3 regions of the Mesorhizobium sp. B2-5-3 genome follow, and region 2 is predicted to be linked to each of the others. Evidence: riboswitches for the same ligand, from Rfam matches in the RefSeq annotation. Region 2 holds a riboswitch; each other region holds the start of a gene.
The links. Region 2 has a riboswitch for cobalamin ahead of bluB (5,6-dimethylbenzimidazole synthase). Riboswitches for the same ligand answer to the same signal wherever they lie in the genome.
Positions count from the first base shown of each region.

Region 1 (5,287 bases), on a different contig from region 2:
CAGCAACAGCACCGCCCCGAACAGCGCGCAACTTACGATCAGGCGCAGATGCAGCGGACCAGCCAGCGGCCGCGACAGATGCGGGATCATGAGGCCGACGAAGCCGATGACGCCGGCGACCGAAACCAGGATCGCGGTCGAAAAAGCGGCGACCAGAAACGTCGTCCGTCGCATTCGCGCCACCGGCACGCCAAGACTTTCGGCGGCATTTTCGCCGGCCAGGAAAGCGTCCAGCCGGCGATGATTCCACAGCCCGTACGCCGCAATCGTGCCGGCCCCAAGCGCACCCAGCCAGATATTGTCCCACCGCGCCACGCCGAGCCCGCCCATCGTCCAGAACAGCACCGAATGGGCGGCGCGCTGGTCACCGGCAAAGACCAGGTAATTGGTCAATGCGATGAACATGAAGGAGACCGCAAGTCCGGCGAGGATCAGCCGTTCGGGGCCTTGTCCCCTCACCCGCGCAACCAGCAAAAGCACAACGCAAGCCGCCAGAATACCTCCGGTGAACGCGGCGATCGGTAGCGTCCAGATCCCGAAACTGTCGCCGAAGACGGTGATGACGGAGACAGCGCCGGCGGCGGCTCCCGACGAGAGGCCGAACAGGAACGGATCGGCAAGATCGTTGCGCGTCACTGTCTGCAACAGCGCGCCGACCACGCCCAGGCCGCCGCCGAGACAGATGGCCAGGATGGTGCGCGGCAATCTGAGGTCGACGACGATCCTGCCGACCGGGCCGGACACGTCATGCCCCTTCAATCCGATCGCATGGCCAAGTGCTGCAACGACGTCGCCCAGCGGGATCATCGTCGAACCATAGGCGATCGATAGCAGCGCGAGCGCGGCCATAGCCAACGCGGCCGCCATCATGGCCAATACGAATGCCTTGTGCCGCAAAGTCATCTTCCCGGTTAAAAAGCTTCCGGATGCATCGCCCTGGCGATCTTGCCGATCGCTTCGATGTTGGCCGGTCCGGGTGTCAGTTCGGCATAGCGAAGCGCCACGAAGCGTTCGTTCTTGACCGCGTCTGTCTCCTTCATTGCCGGATGCGCTTTCAGGAAATCGAGCAGCTTCCGGTAGCCGCCGCCATCCTGATAGTCGAGCAGGATGAGGAATTGCGGATTGCGCGAGGCCACCGTCTCCCAATCCGTGTTGCCCCAGCTGGTGTCCATGTCGGCCATGATGTTGTCGCCGCCGGCCGCGGAAATCATGGCGTTGGGAAGGGCGAACTTGCCTGATGTGAACGGCTTGTCCTCGCCGGAATCATAGAGGAAGACGCGCGTTCCCCTGCGGTCGCCGACCTTTGCGGCGATTTCGGCGAGCTGCGCCTTCCAGCCGGAGACGAGCTTATCCGCTTCGGCCTCCTTGCCGAAGATCTTGCCCAGCTTCTCGACATCGCCATAGAGCAGGTCCATCGAAGCGGCAGGCCGGTTCTTGTCGAGATGGACACAGCTTTCCGTCAGCACCAGGGTCTTGATGCCGTGTGGCGCCAGCGTATCGGGCGTCACCTCGCCGCCCGGCTTCATGCCGTAATACCAGCCGGCGAAGAAGAAGTCGGGCTCGACAGCGACCAAGTTTTCCAGCGTCGGATATTTGGGCGCCAGTTCGGGGATCGAGCTCTGTTCGGCCTTGAATTCGGGAGTGACCTTGTACCATCCAGTGATGCCGGTCAGGCCGACGATCGACGGCTGCAGCTTCAGTGCGAAGGCCATCTCGGCCATGTTGAGATCGTGAATGACGGCGCGCTTTGGAGGCGCGTCGAAGGTCAGCGGCTTGCCGCAGCTGTCGACCGTCACCGGAAAGGCGAAGGCCGTAGAGCCGAGCAGGGAGAAGGCAAGAGACACGGCAAGGCGTTTCACGGATGTTGCTCCTTGTTGAACAGGATCTGCCGGAAATGGCTTCGATCACGAAGATGGCGCGGCACGGTTCGGAACCTCGAACACCGTCAGCTCGCGGTCCTCCGTCGGGTGGCGCAACCTAAAGACGTCGATACCGAAGATATCGCGGATCAGCTGCTGGGTGAGTGCTTCGCGTGGCGGCGCCAGCACATGCAACCGGCCATGGCTCATCACCGCGACTCTGGTGGCGAAAGGCGTCACCAGTGCCAGATCGTGCAGCACCGCGATCACGGTCATGCCGAGGCCTGCAACCAGTTCGAGCAACTCGCTGCGCGCCCGCGGGTCGAGATGGTTGGTCGGCTCGTCGAGGAACAGGATCTTCGGCTCCTGCGCGATGGCGCGGGCAAGCTGGGCGCGCTGGCGCTCGCCGCCCGACAGCGAGCCGATGGTGCGGCCAAGCAGCGGCAACAGCCCGGTCCGGCGCAGCGCCTCGACGACAATGTCGCGTTCCTCGCTCCTGTGCCTGCGGCCGGTATGCGGAACCCGGCCGAGCTCGACATAATCGATCACCGCCAGCCGTGGATCCGGTTGATCGGTCTGGCCGACGACGGCGATGTGCAGCGCCCGCTCGGCGGTCGAAATCCTGTCCAGCAGGCGTCCGGTGAGCTTCACTTCGCCCGAACTCGGCCGCAGCATGCCCGACAGCATGCGCAGCAATGTCGTCTTGCCGGCGCCGTTGGGACCGATGATGGCGAGACGGTCGCCCGCCGCCACCGAAAGGCTGACCGGATGCACCAGATGCAGGCCATCCGCCGCCGCGGCCAGGTCGCGGGCCTCGAGAAGCGGCGCGGTCATGGGCAATTCCTTGCAGGGCCTGCCGGAATACGGGCCAGCGTCTTGCCTGCCAATCCTGCCGGACGCTGGCCTGAATTCACCTCGGTGGCGATATCGCGGCAAAGCGTGCACACGATGATGCGATGCATGGGAATGCAGTGAATGCGATCGATGGAGCCGTCCAACTTCCGTCACTTTCAAAAATGGCGACGGAAGGAAGCTGGCTTGAACCGGTCGACAAGACCGAACCCCGCGTCTCCTCCCGGCACACCCCGTCCGGTCAACTCATGCAGATGGCAGGTCTCCTGGCTCGCGGGTCGTTGCGCCATCCTGCCTTCCCAGCCTTGCCGGCCAGTGGCTTTTCGGATTTTGCTCGCCGCTTACAGTTGCGGGGGCAGCCAAGGCTTCGACCCGAAAATCGGGCCTCACCATGTTCCCTTTTCACCCCTCGCCTTGCGGCGCGGGGACCATCACGAGTCGCAGCCTAGGATGCAGGCAGCGTCAAGGCAAGGTCGATGTATGTTCTGTTATAACAATACAATCATCCGGTCAATCGCTATCGCGCGCCACCAGTTCCAGCGGCCAGACCTCGCGAATGATCTCTGGCCCTTTCGCGCCGGCGAAAGCCGGGAGCGAGGCGAGCAGGATTTCGCCGAGGCGCCGCCCCATCGGATCCAGGCTCGGGCGAAAGCCGGTCAGCGCCGGCGAGAAATAACGGCAGAGCGGCGTGTCGACGATGACGATCACCGCGACATCCTGCCCGGGCTTGATCCCCATTTCGGCGAGCGCTTTGCAGCCGCCGAGCGCCATCGAGTCGTTGTTGAAGATAATCGCGGTCGGCGGATCCTTCGACCGCATGACTTGCGGTGTCACCGCGTAGCCACCGGCTTCGTTGATAAAACCGTCCACAATCAGGCCGGGATCGACTTCGATGCCGTGCCGCCGCAGCGCCTTGCAATAACCCTCCAGAAACAGATAACCGAAATTCAGGTCAAGCGACGGCCGGATGGCGGCGATGCGGCGGTGGCCACGCGCAACCAGCCGGTCGACCGCATCGGCGCCCGCCTTCTCGAAATCCAGATCCAGAGAGGGATAGCTGTCGTCGCCGGACCGGCTTCGGCCGAGCGTCGCGAAGGGAAAGCCGGCCTTGCTCAGATAGTCGATGCGATCGTCCTCGCGCCGCGTCCAGGCCAGTACGACGGCATCGGCACGACGCGTCTCGACGACGCGGCGCAGCCGCTCCTGTTGATAATCCGCCGGCGCGCCCATGACGATGATCAGGTCCAGCCCGCACTCGGCCAATGTCGCTTGCAGTCCGGTGAGGAACGGAATGAAGAACGGCTCGCCATACTGCTGGTCGCCCGGATGCGGCTGCAGCATGAAAGCCACGGCATGGGTGGTGCCGCGGCGTAGGTTCCTGCCCGAGTGGTTCGGTGAATAATTGAGCTTCCGGGCCGCCTCGAGCACGCGCTGGCGTGTCTCGGCGTTCACGTCGGCGCGCCCGTTAAGCGCGCGCGAGACTGTACCGATCGAAATGTTCAGGTGCCGCGCAAGATCGTGAATGCTGGACGCCAAGACCTCCCCCTCCTGCTTCTGGCTAGCACCAGCCGGTCGTGCGGCCAAGGCGTTTCAGAGCCGACGGTACAAATCCGATTGACAATATATGCCATCGGGTGTGTCATCGTAAACGTTTACGGAAGTCATTTACGGACTGCCGTGGGTGCCAGCCAGGAGGGGTTGGCCGGAGGAGCGCTGGATGATGCACGTCGTCCTGGTCGGGTGCGGAGCCATGAGCAAAACCTGGCTCGAGGCCATCAGCCAATCCCCTGCCGTCAAGATCGTCGGTCTCGTCGACCTCGACGCCGACAGGGCGCGCCAGCGGGCACGCGAATACGACCTCGCCGGGGTCGCGATCGGGACCGATCTCGACGTCGTTCTCTCCCAGACCAGACCCGATGCGGTGTTCGACGTGGTCGTGCCTGCCGCCCGTCGCGCCGTGGCGAATTCGGCCTTTGCCCATGGCTGTCATCTGTTGACGGAAAAGCCGCTGGCCGACAGCCCGGACAATGCGCGCGCCATCATCGACGATGCGCGGCGCGCCCGGCGCATCCATGCCGTGGTGCAGAACCGCCGCTACGTCGCCAACGTCCGGCGCATCCGGCGCTTCCTCGGCTCCGGCGCCATCGGCGCTGCGACCAGCATCCATGCCGATTTTTTCATTGCGCCGCATTTCGGCGGTTTCCGCGAAGGCATGCGCCATGTGCTGCTGCTCGACATGGCGATCCATACATTCGACGCCGCCCGCTACATGGTCGATGGCGAGCCGACCGAAGTGTATTGCCGGGAATGGGAGCCGGCCAATTCCTGGTACCGGCAGGGATCGTCGGCAAGCGCCACCTTCGAGCTCGGCCAGGGCAAGATGTTCACCTATCGCGGCAGTTGGTGCGCCGACGGTTTCCGCACCAGTTGGGAAGGCAGTTGGCGCATCGTCGGCGAACGCGGCAGCCTGACCTGGGATGGTCATGACGAGTTGAAGGCCGAAGCCGTGCTGCCGGAACGCGAAGGCCTGCTCGACAAGGTCGTGCCGGTAGCGGTGCCGCCGCTCGACCCTGCCG
Region 1 is NZ_VFUS01000003.1:43,027-48,313, reverse strand. It holds gene FJ867_RS07640 (iron ABC transporter permease) at 1-903, opposite strand, end outside; gene FJ867_RS07635 (ABC transporter substrate-binding protein) at 912-1,859, opposite strand; gene FJ867_RS07630 (ABC transporter ATP-binding protein) at 1,905-2,693, opposite strand; cobalamin riboswitch at 2,950-3,159, opposite strand; gene FJ867_RS07625 (LacI family DNA-binding transcriptional regulator) at 3,222-4,247, opposite strand; gene FJ867_RS07620 (Gfo/Idh/MocA family oxidoreductase) at 4,429-5,287, shown strand, end outside.
Region 1: it holds a riboswitch for cobalamin, as region 2 does, so the genes downstream of both, FJ867_RS07630 (ABC transporter ATP-binding protein) here and bluB (5,6-dimethylbenzimidazole synthase) in region 2, are expected to answer to the same signal.

Region 2 (5,287 bases):
ACATCGCCAAGACCGAGATTCTCTAGATTCGACGGCGGCAATAGCGTCCGATCCGCTGAACCGGACGCGTCATGGTTCATTCCGCGGCAGCGACGGCCGCTTCACACCCATCCAACTCGCATTTGTGAGTGGCAAGACTGCGCTGGCCGAGCAGCACCGTGACCAGCGCGATGCCGCCCGCGACCACCGAGACCCAGAACCCGTTCTGGGCGCCGAACGCATCCACCACCGCGCCGGCGGCGAAAGAGCCCAGCGCCATGCCGATGCCGATTCCCGTTGTCACCCAGGTAATGCCCTCGGTCAGCATCGCTTCCGGCACATGCCGTTCGATCAGGCCGAATGCCGTGATGAAAGTCGGCGAGATCGCCACGCCGCTGATGAAGACGGTCAGCGCCAAAATCGGCACGCTGTCGGCAGTGAGCGGCAAAATCGTGCTGACTGCGATGATGGCGACCGCGACGGTCAGCTGGCGCTGTAGCGGCGTCTTGAGGTTGAGCGCGCCGACCACGATGCCCAACACGAACGATCCCAGCGCATAGACGCCGATCACCAGGCTTGCGGCACCGGCTTGGCCGAACTCCTTGGTGATCGCCACCGTGCTCACTTCCGTCGTCGCGAAGGTCGCGCCGATGAAGATCAGGGCGAAGGTGATGATCTGTACCGGCCGCAGGCGGATTGCCGAGCCAGTCGAACCATGGTCCACCGGCCGCACTTTCGGCTCCGTCGATCGCTGCAGGATGAATGCTATCGAGCCCAAAGCGAGAAACAACGTGCTCGCCAGCATGCCTGCTTCCGGAAACAGCGCCGCACTGAGGCCCACCGACAGCGACGCGCCGGCGATATAGACCAGTTCGTCGGCCGCCGATTCGAAGGCGAAGGCGGTGTTCATCTCCGGCCGGCCGCGAAAAAGCTCGGTCCAGCGCGCGCGCACCATTGCCGGCATGCTGGGCATGGCCGCTGCCAGCAGCGCCGACACGAACATTGTCCATACCGGCCAATCCTGGTTGGCCGACGCAATCAGCAGCAGGAATGCCAGCACGGAGATGATGGTGGTGGGCACGACGATCCATGTCTGGCCGAGGCGGTCGACCAGCCTGGAGATCTGCGGCGCCAGGAAAGCGTTGGCCAGCGCGAATGTCGCCGAGACGGCACCCGCCAGCCAGTATTCGCCACGCGTCTGCGACAGCATCGCCACGATGCCGATCGGCGCCATGGCGATCGGCAGGCGCGCCATGAAGCCTGCAGCGGCAAAGCCCTTGGCGCCAGGGGCTCGAAAAATCTCGGAATAGGGGTTCTGCATGGTCCGTTCCTCGACAAAAGGCGATTCGGAAATTACATACGATGCGTATGAATACTAAATAGATCATACGTCGCGTATGTCAATTGGCATACGTGACGTATGTAGATAAGGCCAGAAGAGATGCACAAGCCCCGCAGGGAAATGATCGCCGAAACGCGCGCCAAATTGATTGCCGCGGCCCGGCATGCGTTCGGAACGATCGGTTATGCCGAGGCATCGATGGATGATTTCACCGCATCGGCAGGGCTGACGCGCGGTGCGCTCTATCATCATTTCGGGGACAAGAAGGGGCTTTTGCAGGCGGTTATCGCCGAGATAGACGCCGAGATGGCGGCACGGGTGAATGAGGTTGCAGCGAAAGCACCGACCCGCTGGCAAAGCTTCGTCGACGAATGCACGAGCTACATCGAAATGGCGCTGGAGCCGGAAATCCAGCGCATCATGTTTCGGGACGGTCCGGCCGTGCTGGGGGATCCCGCGCAATGGCCGAACGCCAATGCCTGCGTCGCGTCGATGACCGATCACCTGACGACGCTGCAGGGCGGCGGGGTGGTTGTCCCGGGCGTAGACCCCGAGACCGCGGCACGGCTGATCAACGGGGCGAGCAGCCAGGCGGCGCAGCGGATCGCCAATTCGAACGACCCGGAAGCGACGTCGAAGACCGTGGTGGCGGCATTCAAGCAACTGCTCGAAGGATTGTTGAGGAAGGATGCCGGAGCCGCCTGACGACGGCAGGCCGCCGGCAGCGCGCTGCGCATGCCGTATCGGCAATCAAATCAAGGGTTTGTCAGACGTTTCGCATGTTGCCGCCTTGAGGCGTGCGATCGTTGATTTGAGCGGAACTTCGCCCTGTCCGCAAAACGTCTCGCTCATGATCAGCTCGGGCAGCGGCAGCCGCCGCCCCCAGCCATGTGTTTCGAGGTCCGGTTTCGGCGCGAACTCCGAGACACGGCCGACACAGAGATAGGCCACCGGCGTCACGTGCTCGGGAATCGACAGAAGGCCTTTCAACGCCTGCGCCTCGATAATGCTGACCCAGCCAACGCCGACGCCTTCGGCGCGCGCCGCCAGCCAGAAATTCTGCACCGCGCAGACCGTGCTGTAGAGATCCATCTCGGGATTGTGCCAGCGTCCCAGCGGCGAACCCTGTGAGCGTCGGCGGTCGCAGGTGATACAGATATTGAGCGCGCTTTCGCAGATGCCTTCCAGCTTGAGCTTGCGGTAGAGCGCCCGCCGCTCTTCCTCGATCGCCGGCAATTCCTGCTCGCGCGCCGCGAGGAACAGGTCGCGCACCTGTTCCCGTCGTTCGGTGCCACGAATGACGATGAAATTCCATGGCTGCATGAAGCCGACCGATGGCGCGTGATGGGCGGCAAGCAGCAGCCGCGCCAAGACCTCGTCGTCGACGGCCTCTGATGTAAAATGGCTGCGGACATCGCGCCGCGTGAACATGGCGCGGTAGACCGCATCGCGCGCCATCTGGTCGAATCCGTCACCCACGGGGATGGTCATATTGTCCGGCATCGCTTGTCCCCTTGCGATTGCAATCAACTGCCGTCCGCCTGACCATGCGGATGACGATGCCTGCCAGGCCGGTCTTCTGGCTCGGGATCAACCCGCATCCGGCGCCTTCCCGTCATCGACAGTGGCATTTACCGGCGCGGTCCCCCTTACAGCGTTGGGCACGCCACGGTATCAAACCGTGTTCCCGATTCTCCCGCTCGCGGCGGGCACCAGGCAGTGGCCGGGACTTTACGACGAAGCCCCTGCGCCGCCAATCCCCGCGGCGACGCGAACGGACGCAAGCGCGATTTTCCCCAACCATCAGGCCGCAACGCATGGCCATCGCCGCGCCAGGGCACTAGATAGGGAGCATGGCCACTCGTCTCTACACCCATCCGATCTTCCTCGAGCACATCACGCCACCCGGCCATCCGGAGCGGCCGGACCGCTTGCGCGCCATTGAGCGCGTGCTCGACGACGAGGCTTTTGCCGCGCTCGACCGCCTCGAGGCGCCGGAAGGCGATGAGGCCACCATTCTCTACGCGCATCCCGAGGATTTCGTCGAGCGGGTACGCGCCGCCATTCCCGATACGGGCATCGCCCGCATCGATGCTGACACAACGGCCAGCCCGAAGAGCTGGCAAGCGGCGATCACCGCGATCGGAGCCGCCAACGCCGCCGTCGACGACGTCTTTGCCGGCAGGGCAGACAACGTTTTCGTCGCCGCCCGGCCGCCCGGCCATCATGCGGAGAAAGCGACGGCGATGGGCTTCTGCCTGTTCAACACGGCGGCCATCGCCGCACGTTATGCACAGCGCAAACACGATATCGAACGCGTCGCCATCGTCGACTGGGACGTGCATCACGGCAACGGCACGCAGGATGTTTTCTGGGACGATCCGTCCGTGCTTTATTGCTCGACGCACCAGATGCCGCTCTACCCCGGCACCGGAGCAAAGAACGAAACCGGCGCCGGCAACATCGTCAACGCGCCGCTTGCGCCGCAGACCGGCAGCGAGGCGTTCCGCGATGCCTTCCTGTCGCGCGTGCTGCCCTCGCTCGACAATTTTGCACCCGACCTGATCATTATTTCGGCCGGCTTCGATGCGCATCATCGCGACCCGCTGGCCGAGATCAACCTGACCGAGGATGATTTCGACTGGGCGACCGGCCAACTCATGCAGCGCGCGGCGCGCCACAGCGGCAACCGGCTCGTCAGCCTGCTCGAGGGCGGCTACGATCTGCAAGGATTGGCATTTTCGGTCGCCGCCCATGTCGGGCGACTGATGAAAGGATGAATGATGGCTGGTGAAACCAACGAAGACGTCAAGGCGATGAGCTTCGAACAGGCTCTCGACGCGCTGGAGAAGATCGTCGATGATCTGGAGCGTGGCGATGTGCCGCTCGACCAGTCGATCAGGATCTACGAGCGCGGCGAGGCGCTGAAGGTGCATTGCGACCGGCTGCTCAAGGCGGCCGAGGACAAGGTGGAGAAGATCAGGCTGTCCCGCGACGGCAAGCCGGTCGGGACGGAGCCGCTGGACGCGGATTGAGGCACGCAGCCGTCTCTCTGGTTTTTGACACGATCATGATTGAGGATAGAACGCGTCCCGATTGAAACGGCTCCAGGACAAGAGGAGATACGGAAGCGATGTGCAGAAACATCAAGACCCTGTTCAATTTTGATCCGCCGGCGACCAACGACGAGGTGCGCGATGCAGCCCTTCAATTCGTTCGCAAGCTGAGCGGAACGACGCGGCCTTCGAAGCAGAACCAGCACGCATTCGACCATGCCGTCGAGGCCATCGCGGCGTCGGCGCGCGAGCTTCTCGATTCGCTTGAAACCAACCAGCATCCGCGCAATCGCGAGGAGGTTGCGGCCAAGCTGCGGGCGAAGGCGGCGATCCGCTTTGCCTGATCTGGCCAAAGCAGCCATCGGCCGCTGACAAGGAGAGTTCATGAGCTTCTTTCCCGGGAAGGACCCTGAAGCCGGCGATGCCTTTGCCAGCGACCAAATCGAATTGATGGTCATTCCGAACGCCAAGGACATTGGCGGTTTTCAGGTTCGCCGCGCCTTGCCGACCGCCAAAAGGCGGCTGGTCGGTCCCTTCATCTTCTTCGACCGCATGGGCCCGGCCATCCTTCGTGCCGGTCAGGCGCTCGATGTCCGGCCGCATCCTCATATCGGCCTGTCGACGGTCACCTACCTGTTCGACGGCAGGATCAGGCATCGCGATTCGCTCGGCACCGAGATGGTGATCGAGCCGGGTGACGTGAACCTGATGACCGCCGGCCGCGGCATCGTCCATTCGGAGCGCACGCCGGAAGAACTGCGCGGCGCGCCGATGTCGATCTCGGGGCTGCAGACATGGTTGGCGCTGCCGGACGGCAAGGAGGAAGTGGCGCCGGTTTTCGAAAACACCGCTGTCGCGCGGCTTCCCGACATCGACGCGGAAGGCGTCAGTGGCCGCATCGTCATAGGCG
Region 2 is NZ_VFUS01000008.1:37,098-42,384, reverse strand. It holds gene ribB (3,4-dihydroxy-2-butanone-4-phosphate synthase) at 1-26, shown strand, start outside; gene FJ867_RS19570 (MFS transporter) at 77-1,300, opposite strand; gene FJ867_RS19565 (TetR/AcrR family transcriptional regulator) at 1,421-2,026, shown strand; gene bluB (5,6-dimethylbenzimidazole synthase) at 2,072-2,824, opposite strand; cobalamin riboswitch at 2,873-3,053, opposite strand; gene FJ867_RS19555 (histone deacetylase family protein) at 3,175-4,101, shown strand; gene FJ867_RS19550 (exodeoxyribonuclease VII small subunit) at 4,105-4,356, shown strand; gene FJ867_RS19545 (DUF2277 domain-containing protein) at 4,455-4,721, shown strand; gene FJ867_RS19540 (pirin family protein) at 4,762-5,287, shown strand, end outside.

Region 3 (5,287 bases), on a different contig from region 2:
CCCCAATCCGTCGCTGCTTCGCAGCGCCACCTTTCCCCCCTCCGGAGGGAAAGGAAGTGAGCCCTGCTGGAAGCGTTTGGCGACCAGACTTGAATGCTCATCCACAAAAGGGGACAACAGCTCTCAAAACTCCACCCCCTGCTGCGCCTTCACGCCCGCCGCGAAATGGTGCTTGGTCAGCCCCATCTCGGTCACCAGGTCGGCCGCCTCGACCAGCGCCGGCTTGGCGTTGCGACCGGTGACGACGACATGCAGGCCCTCGCGGCGCGCTTTCAGCGCGACAACCACCTTGTCCAGATCGAGATACTCGTAGCGCAGCGCGATGTTGAGTTCGTCGAGCACGACGAGACTGATCGACGGATCGGCCATCAGCTCCAGCGCCTTGGCCCAGGCGGCCTCGGCCGCCGCGATGTCGCGCTTCAGATCCTGTGTCTCCCAGGTGAACCCCTCGCCCATCGCGTGCCACACGACGCGGTCGCCGAAGGCGGCGAAGGCCTCCTTCTCACCCGTATGCCATTTGCCCTTGATGAACTGGACGACGCCGACGCGCTTGTCATAGCCGAGCATGCGCAACGCCAGGCCAAAGGCAGCCGTGGTCTTGCCTTTGCCGGGACCGGTGTTGACGATCAGCAGCCCCTTTTCGACCGTCTTGCTCGCCACCTCGGCGTCTTGGACCGCCTTGCGCTTGGCCATCTTGGCGCGGTGGCGCTCTTCGTCCTTTTCGTCGATGTCGGTCATGTCACTTCACCTTGAGCGGCAGCCCCGCCACCATCAAAAGCACGGTCTCGGCAATCGCCGCGACCTGCTGGTTGAGCCGGCCGGCGGCGTCGCGGAACCGGCGCCCCAGCGCATTGTCGGGCACGATGCCTTGCCCGACCTCGTTGGATACCACGAACCAGGGTCCGCGCGGCCGCGACAGCATGTCAGCCAGCCGCCGACATTCGGCCTCTACATCATGATCGGCCAGCATGTGATTGGTCAGCCAGAGCGTCAGGCAGTCGACAAGGACCGGCTGGTCCTCCGGTAGGGCCTCGAGTGCACCGACAAGGCCAAGCGGTGCATCGATGGTCGTCCAGCCCTCGCCGCGCCGCGACCGGTGCAACGCGATGCGCTGCCGCATCTCGTCGTCATAGGCTTGCGCCGTGGCGATGTAGGTCCATGGCGAAGGCAAGGCCGTCATCAGCGTTTCGGCGTGCGCGCTCTTGCCGGAGCGCGCACCGCCGATGATGAAGGTCAGTCTTCCGCGATCAGGCAAAGCTGTCGCGCAGGCTCGTCGCGCTGCCGGTGAAGCGTCCGCGCACCACGCCGACGACAGCGCCGAGCACGAGCCAGAACACCAGATTGGTCACGGTTACCGCCACCACGAACTGATGGTGCAGGCCTTCCGGAATCGGCGTCTCGAAACTGTCCGGCTGCGGCGCGCCGACAATATGCGGCGCGACGATCAACACCACGCCCAGAATCGCCAGCGGCAGTGATTTGCGGAAGGCGATCAGGGCAAGGCCGATCGCCGTCGCCGCCACCGTCGCCGTCCACCAGATCTGGCGTGGCAGAAGCTCGGCGGCAGGCATGGCCGGCAGTTCCGGCGGCAGGCCGAGGCCCGGCGCCAGCGTGAACACGGCAAAGCCGGCCAGTCCCCAGAACACGCCCTGGCGCAAGTTGCCGATGCCGCCGGCGAATTCCGAAACCGCGACCAGGACCAGCGCGAAGCCGATGCCGGTGACGATGTTGGCAAGCACGCTGAAGGCGAAGCGCTCGAAGCCGTCGGCCGGCGCCCAGCCTTCCTCTTCAGCCGGAACAGCTTCAGCGGCTGCCGGCGCGGCGGAGCTCATGGCATTGCCCGCCGGGGCGGCAGAGTTCATGGCGTTGTTGTCGGTCGGGGCCGGTGCGGTATGGTCGTGGTGGTGGCCGCCGCCGGCCTGTTCGTAGACTTCCGCCTTCAGGATCAACGGCACGGTGGCATAGGCCTGCATGCAGGCGAGAACGACACCGGCCACGAGCCCTGCGATCGCCGCGATGAACACGACGTTGCGAAACAGGTTCATGATGTCAAATCCCTATCAGTGGCAGGGAAACGCCATCGAGTGGCGATAGTCGTGCGCGGCATTGTGGACCGCGTCGATATGCGAGAAACCGACAAAGCCTACGACGAAAACGCCGAGCAGCGCCGCGAGCGCGAGCTGCAGGAGGCGCGACTGCGAGGAGATGGAGGCGCCGAGGGAGACGGAAGCGGTATTCATGTCTTGTCCTTTCACCCTCCACCCGAGGGCATCGAAGTCAGTTTCCTGTCGCCGGCAGGTCTCCTGGCTCGCGGATCAGCGCCCTTCCCCACCTTCCCGAAGAAAATCTTCAGTGGCATATGGAGAGGACTACCGCACACAGTTGCGGGGGCAGCCACGGCATTGGGCAACAAATCTGCCCGCACCGCATTCCCTCTTGGCTCCAATCGGAACCGACGACGAAGGTGACTATAGGGAAAATCGCCGCATCCGGCAAACCAAATTCCGACGGCGACAAGCGCTTTAGCGCCGTCCGGCCGCTTGCTCCGCTGCAATTGACAATTTCCGTGGCCGGGTGTCGGCTGCCATCCTCACAGGAGGCCAGCCATGCAGCCCGTCCAGAGCCAGCACGCCCCCTATAACGGCCTCACCCGGGCCGAGCCGACATTGCCGTCCTCGGCCTATTGGGATGCGGCGGCCTACCAGCGCGACCTCGACGCCATCTGGTACAGGAACTGGCTGCTCGTCTGCCGTGAAGCTGATCTCGCCCAACCGCTGGCTTTCCGCACCTTCCGTGTCGGCAGCCAGGAGATCGTCGTGCTGCGTGACGATACCGGCGAACTGCGCGCCTTCCACAACACCTGCCGGCATCGCGGATCGCAGCTTTGCCAGGAACGCGAGGGGCGGCTGAAGGCGCGGCTGATCACCTGCCCCTACCACGCATGGTCCTATTCGCTGCGCGGCGAGCTCGTGCGCGTGCCATCGAAAACGCTGCCCGAAGGTTTCGACAAGGCGGACCATCCGCTCTATCGCGTCGCGCTGTCGGTCTGGCGCGGCTTCGTCTTCGTCAATCTCGCGGAAGATGCCGCCGGCTCGGCGCACTCATCCTTCGACCCGGCCTCCGGCGATCTCGGCAACTGGCCGCTGGAATCGCTGGTATCGGGCCATGTGCTGCGCAAGGTGATGAACTGCAACTGGAAGATCTTCTGGGAAAACTTCAACGAATGCCTGCATTGCCCCGGCGTCCACAAGGACCTGTCGCGGCTGGTGCCGATCTACGGCCGCGGCCTGATGGGCCGGCATGACGACCCCGAATGGACCCGCCATGCCGACAATGACGCGCCGGAATTTTCCGGCAGGCTGCGGGCGGGTGCCGAAACATGGTCACGTGACGGCCGGGCGCATGGGCCGGTCTTTTCGGGCCTGACGCCGGCCGAGCGCGCCGCCGGCCAGACCTACGCCACCAGCCTGCCCTCGATGTTCATCGTCGGCCACGTCGACTATGTCAGGTCCGTACGGCTGGTGCCGCTTGGCCCCGAGCAGACCGAATTGACCGCCGAATGGCTGTTCGCGCCCGACGCGCTCGCCGCCACCGACATCGACAACATCGTCGGATTCGGCACCCAGGTGCTGGAGGAGGATGCCGCGATCTGCGAGGTCAACCAGAAAGGGCTGCGCTCTATGCGCCATAAGGCCGGCGTGCTGATGCCGGAGGAGTACGACCTCCACCGCTTCCACGATTGGGTACGCGAACGACATGCTGCGCTTGTGCCGTAAGCTTCACAGCGACTTCGGCAGATACCGCCAGGTGACATAACCGCAGACCGCCGCAAGCAGGCCGAGCGTGACGAAAACCGAGCCCAGTCCGAAAAAGGCCAGCACCACCGAGTAGACCAGCGGCGGCGTCAGTTCGGAAAAGTCGAGATAAGTGCGGTAGACCGCAGCCATCTGCGCCCGCTCATAAGAGCGGACCGAGCGCATGAAGGCGGTCGAGCCCAGCGCGTCGAGCGCGATGGTGAAGAAGGCGCCGCACAGCAGGAAGGCGCCGGTGACGAGCGGCGCGCTTTCGCCGACGGCACCCGCCGCCAGCAGCACCACCGACATGGCGAAATAGGCAAAAGTCATGGTCCTGCGGCCGCCGAAGCGCTTGCCGGCCTTGCCCCAGAAAATCGCCATGAACAAAAGCGCGTTGCCTGCCGAAACCAGAATGCCGCCGGCAAGTTCGCCCTCACCGGTGATGACCATGAACAGCGGGCCATAGACGAAAAATGTCGTCCAGAAGCAGGAGCGGCCGAAGGCGATCAGCCAGGCCAGCCTCAGCCTCGGCTGCGCGACGAAGCGGCCGATATTGGCTAGCGGGTTGACCGGGCGCGTCTTGCCCGGCCGGATCGAGGGATTGTCGCCGAGCCGGTAGGTCCAGAACAACGCCAGCAGGGCCAAGGCGAATACGGCGCCCGCGCCATGCGCGGCATAGATGCCGAAGCGTGTGTAGAGAAAGATGCCGAGCGTCGGCCCACCCGTCCAGGCAAACATCGACCACGCCATGCGCAGCGATTCGGCCTGCATGAAATCGGTCTTGCGGATGTGGTCCATGATGTAGAGGTTGAGCGTGATCGACAGCGCGCTGGCGCCCATGACACGGCACAGCATGCCGGCCAATTGCCCGGCGCGCGTATGCGTGACGAAGAACAGCGAGCCGATCGCCAGCAGGCAGGCGCCCGCCGTGTAGACCCAGCGCCGTGCGAAGCGCTGGATCAGCATCGGCATGAACAGGGTCACCGACAGGCCGAGCATCGCCACTATGGTGTAGAGGATCGAGACGATCTGCTCGTTGTGGAGGATCTCGTATGCCTGTATCGGGATGACGCTCGACACCGTGGCGCGAGCGAAGGATTCGACCGCGTAGAGCGAGGCGAAGGTGCGGGCATCCGCGGCCTTGAGGGCCGGTAGCCAGATCGGATGGCGCACATGCGTGGACATTGCTTCCCCAAAGCAGAATCAGCAGCCAAATCTGCGGCCATCAGTTCGCGACCGGTAACAGGAAACCGACGTGCCCCGGACAAAAACGAAGCCGGTCAAAGGCTTTCCGGTGCTGGCCTAAAGGGGTGCCTGATGCAGCGCCGGCTGACTGTCTGTATCGAAGCTCACGGCCTTCTTTTGTCCGGCGTAACCGTGATAGTCCTCGTACGGGGCTGAATCAGATCGCGAGACCATGAGCATCCAGACGCCGACCATGCCCGCCGCGGAGTTGCCGAAGACCAAGCGCATCGTCGCCATCGACATGCTGC
Region 3 is NZ_VFUS01000004.1:250,549-255,835, reverse strand. It holds gene cobO (cob(I)yrinic acid a,c-diamide adenosyltransferase) at 124-738, opposite strand; gene cobU (bifunctional adenosylcobinamide kinase/adenosylcobinamide-phosphate guanylyltransferase) at 740-1,255, opposite strand; gene FJ867_RS11545 (CbtA family protein) at 1,248-2,045, opposite strand; gene FJ867_RS11540 (CbtB domain-containing protein) at 2,061-2,240, opposite strand; cobalamin riboswitch at 2,276-2,472, opposite strand; gene FJ867_RS11535 (aromatic ring-hydroxylating dioxygenase subunit alpha) at 2,607-3,776, shown strand; gene FJ867_RS11530 (MFS transporter) at 3,780-4,979, opposite strand; gene FJ867_RS11525 (DUF1624 domain-containing protein) at 5,212-5,287, shown strand, end outside.
Region 3: it holds a riboswitch for cobalamin, as region 2 does, so the genes downstream of both, FJ867_RS11540 (CbtB domain-containing protein) here and bluB (5,6-dimethylbenzimidazole synthase) in region 2, are expected to answer to the same signal.